Regions from separate parts of the Paenibacillus sp. FSL F4-0236 genome, predicted to be linked through region 1. Evidence: riboswitches for the same ligand, from Rfam matches in the RefSeq annotation. Region 1 holds a riboswitch; the other holds the start of a gene.

The links. A riboswitch is a leader RNA that binds a small molecule or an ion and turns the genes downstream of it on or off. The one in region 1 is predicted to bind glycine.
Region 2: another riboswitch for glycine. It lies ahead of gcvT (glycine cleavage system aminomethyltransferase GcvT); the one in region 1 lies ahead of NSQ29_RS27715 (amino acid permease).

What each region holds. Positions count from the first base shown of each region.
Region 1 covers NZ_JBBOBK010000001.1:6,204,243-6,206,650, forward strand. Annotated here, with positions in the region: gene adhP (alcohol dehydrogenase AdhP) at 4-1,020, opposite strand; glycine riboswitch at 1,218-1,298, shown strand; gene NSQ29_RS27715 (amino acid permease) at 1,433-2,408, shown strand, end outside.
Region 2 covers NZ_JBBOBK010000001.1:6,697,163-6,699,570, forward strand. Annotated here, with positions in the region: gene gcvT (glycine cleavage system aminomethyltransferase GcvT) at 1-937, opposite strand, end outside; glycine riboswitch at 1,123-1,221, opposite strand; gene gcvH (glycine cleavage system protein GcvH) at 1,401-1,793, shown strand; gene NSQ29_RS29810 (flagellar motor protein MotB) at 2,250-2,408, opposite strand, start outside.

The DNA of each region.
Region 1 (2,408 bases):
GGGTCATTTCGTCATATCAAGGACGATTCGACCATTGATTTTGCCTTCTAACATAAGATCGTAGATCTCATTAATATCTTCTAGTTTACGTGTCTCAATAATGGTTTTTATTTTTCCTTCTGCAGCGAATTGTAATGTTTCTTGTAAATCTTTGCGAGTGCCGACAATCGAACCGACTACCTTTGTACCGTTTAATACCGTATCAAAGATCGGGACATCCATGGATTCAGGAGGCAGTCCAACCATGACGCAGGTACCGCCGCGACGAATGGCCCCGTAGGCTTGGTCGAATGCTTTTTTCGCAACCGCCGTACAAACGACACCATGTACTCCACCGATTTCTTTTTGAATCCAGTCTGCGGCATCTTCTTTTAATGCGTTTACGGTTTTGTCTGCGCCAAGCTGTTTGGCAAGCTCCATCTTTTCATCCGACGTGTCGATGGCCACTACGTTCATTCCCATCACCTTTGCATATTGTACACCAAGATGACCCAATCCTCCGACGCCGAAAATGGCTACCCATTCACCTGGCTTTACACCTGATACTTTCAAAGCTTTGTAGGTCGTAACGCCAGCGCAAAATAAAGGTGCCGCTTCGATGAAGCTTAGATTATCAGGAACCTTCACTACATAATCGGCAGCTGCCACACAATATTCTGCATATCCACCATCTACGGAATATCCAGAATTTTGCTGATCGAGACAAAGAGTCTCTCTTCCTGTAAGACAATACTCACAATGACCGCAGGCTGAGTACAGCCATGGGATTCCTACTCGGTCTCCTACCTTTAAGTGTGTAACTCCTTCACCTATTTCTTCAATAATCCCAACGCCTTCATGTCCGGGAATAAGAGGGAGTTTCGGTTTGACGGGCCAATCGCCATGAGCAGCATGCAAATCAGTATGACACACTCCGCACGCATGAATATGGACAAGGATTTCTTTGTGTCCGGGTTTTGGTTTAGGTACGTCTTGTAGCTCTAACTTTTCTTTGAATTTCTTTACTACAGCGGCTTTCATTAGCATACTCCTTTAGTTTTTTGCTTTTCAAAAAGTAGTATGTTCATGAGGCTAACTTTAAATTCTTGAGACTTTTATCACTGATTAACACTCACATCACAAGTAATATGTTAGAATATCAGAACAGCTTTACTGCGTTACCGCTTTATCAACTTCATAATTCACGAGCTATGATGGCTAAGGATTATACTTTAGCTGGAGCAGCTTCTGGAGAGACTGCGGAAATTCCGCGGCGCCGAAGGGTTCACAATCTCAGGCAAAAGGACAGAAGAGTACTGAATATGTATTTGTCATGCTGATCGCTATCAGCAGGGCGAATATTATTTGATATTCTTACGATCTGGGAGATTGGATGACATCCAATCTCTCTTTTTTTATTCCAATTTATTGTACTCACAAGGGGGAACTAGGTATGGCACAACCAGAATTAAAGAGAGAGCTGGCCAATCGGCATGTTCAACTTATTGCTATTGGCGGCACCATTGGTACAGGATTATTCTTGGGATCAGGCAAGGCGATAGAGAAGGCAGGCCCATCCATCATGATCACGTATTTAATCGTGGGTATTGCTGTGTTTTTTGTGATGAGAGCACTGGGAGAACTCCTATTATCTAAAGCGGGCTATCAATCGTTTACGGATATTGCTGAAGACTACCTTGGATCACGGGTCGCATTCATTACCGGTTGGACCTATTGGTTTTGCTGGATCATGACGGCTATGGCTGATGTCATTGCTGTTGGCGTATATGTACAGTACTGGTTTGATATCCCGCAGTGGGTTCCTGCCATCGCCTGTCTAGTCGTGTTATTAGGACTTAATCTATTAACTGTAAAGAGCTTTGGGGAACTCGAATTTTGGTTTGCTTTAATTAAGGTAATTACGATTCTCGCCTTGATTGGTCTTGGGGTCATTTTACTGATCATTGGGTTTAAGACGGATGCAGGATCGGTGACGGTACGAAACCTATGGGAGCATGGGGGATTTTTTCCGAACGGCATATCAGGCTTCTTATTTTCTTTTCAAATGGTTGTATTTGCTTACGTGGGTGTGGAATTGGTCGGGGTGTCGGCAGCGGAAACAGCGGATCCGGAGAAAAATATCCCATCGGCAATCAACAAAATTCCTTTACGGATTCTATTTTTCTATGTTGGTGCGCTTTTTGTCCTGCTATGCATTAACCCTTGGACGGAGCTCAGCCCGGCAGAGAGTCCTTTTGTAAAAACCTTTACTTTAGTAGGGATTCCAATTGCCGCAGGGATTATTAATTTTGTCGTATTAACTTCAGCCGCGTCCGCTTGTAATAGTGGGATGTTCTCGACCAGCCGAATTCTCTATAATTTGAGTAGAAATAACCAAGCGTCACCTCGTTTGGGCAAACTAAATAAAA
Region 2 (2,408 bases), 490 kb from region 1:
TGATGCCGTCCGCATAGACTGGGTAATGGGAGCGTGGAATGCCTCGATCAATCATTTCTAGACCGACAAGACGGCGGGGGAGACCCGCTTCTTTTTGCTGTATCAACGCATCGCGTCCGATGAAATCCGCTTTGTCCAGCTTCACGAAGAACTGTACTCCAGCTTCAAGAGGCGTGATGTCAGCCGACAGCTCCTGACCGTACAGTGGCAACTTTGCCTCGAAACGAAGCGTATCCCGTGCGCCCAGTCCAGCAGGTGTTAATCCGTGAGGAGAGCCAGCTGCGAGAAGGCCGTTCCATAACGTTGCTGCCACATCCAGCGGAGCGTAAATTTCGAAGCCATCTTCACCGGTATAACCCGTACGGGAGATCAGTACTTCTACACCGCAGACGGTTGCGCGTTCGATGAAGTGGAAAGGCTTGAGCGTTGAGATCGGTGCATCAGTAACTTCTGCGAGTATGGTCTCTGCCAGCGGACCTTGCAAGGCGAGCAAAAGCGTCTCGTCAGAGACATTAGTGAGTGTGACTTCACCGAATTCAGAGGTCAGATGTTCTTGCAGCCACTGGAAGTCCTTATCGATGTTGGAGGCATTTACGACAAGCATATAACGGCCTTCACTTAGTCGATACACGAGTAAATCGTCGACCACCCCGCCGTTTGGATAACAGAGCAGCGTATATTGTGCCGCACCATCGGTAAGGCGGCTGACATCGTTGGTCGTCATTTTTTGTAAGAAGGCTTCAGCGCCGCTTCCGATCACCATGAATTCACCCATATGCGATACATCGAACAGTCCAGCCTGCTGGCGAACAGCCTCATGCTCCTTCACGATACCTGTAAACTGTACTGGCAGCTCCCAGCCGCCAAAATCAATGCACCTGGACTCCGCATAAGCGGAATAGAGATCATAAAAAGGCGTTCTTTTCAAAGCATCCATGTCGTCACTCCCCTAGTCTGATTACATACGAAAAAAAGGACAGGCAGAAGCAATCATGCATAAATGCACTAATCGCTTTCTGCTCTGTCCTTTGTACCTGAGAGTTACCCTGCGTAACTAACATGCAAGTTTCCCCGTTGGTGACCTGACGCACTCAGCCTCGCGTCTGATGCTCTCCAGAGGTACGTCCGACAAAGGTCCTTTTGCCTGAGAGATTCACCCCTGTTAGGGCTTACTCCTTCGGCGCCGTCTTCAAGTGAGACAGTCTCTCCCTATGCCATCATCCGCAACTGTATTTGTTTCTTATGTCTCCATTAAACGGGTATAGGAGGGCGCTGTCAACAAGAAAAAGTCAAAAAAACGACAAATTTATTTTACTTTTAGTAATATTGACATTATGCTCCGCGATCACTTAGGCTATAACTAAATTTAGAATTCCAATTTGGAAATGAGGCGGCTTGAAATGAGTGAGGTTTTAGATAACCTTCTTTACAGCGAAGAGCATGAGTGGGCACAGCAAGTGGAAGGACGCGTAGTACGTGTTGGGATTACGGATCATGCTCAGCATTTGTTAGGCGATATCGTATTTGTGGAATTTCCTGAAGTGGGTTCGGCCATTTCAGCTGGCGACAGCGTAGGCAGTATCGAATCCGTTAAGACCGTATCGGAACTCTATTCACCCGTCTCTGGGAAGGTTACCAAGATTAATGATGGTTTAGAAGCTAGTCCAGAGCTAATTAATGATAAGCCGTATGGTGAAGGTTGGATTTTTGAAATTGAAGTGGACGGAGAGTATGCTGATGCTGTAAAAGGACTGCTAGATGCAGCTGGATATCGTGCATTGGTAGGGGAGTAATTCTAATTTTTTTCTGAATATTAATTTCACCGCATGTGATATTTGTAGCAGCAAGTTTCTGTTTTTGGGGACTTGCTCTTTGGTGTTTCTATATAAATAGCGGTCGGGATCTTTGAGTTAAATCCTGGGACTGTTTGGAATTATGGGATTTTATTTAAAAGCGAATCTACTGATTGTGGAATTAGGGAAAACCTCCCTTATTTTAGACGAATATAGCGTGACACTAAGGGTTTTAGGGAATTCTTCCCTAAAATTTCAGTGAAAAGCGCTATTTCTGACTAAATAGGGTATTAATCAGGGAGGAATTCCCTAATTCTGCGCCTGGACAAGGGAATAGGCAGATAATCAGGGAGTATTTCCGTAATAAATAGTGGCGAGCCCATTTTGGTATGTTGATAAGCAGATTCGCTCCCGCACAGGCCTAGCTATTGTAACTAGCTCTGAGTAAAACATTTTTTAGGCACCCTCTTGAAGCTGCCGCAGCACAATGATCTCTACACGGCGGTTCTTTTGCTTACCTGCAGCTGATGTGTTCTCCGCGGTGGGCTGGGTATCAGCATACCCTGCATATTGAAAATTGTCGGGGTTCAACCCTTCATGATCTAAGAAAAAGCG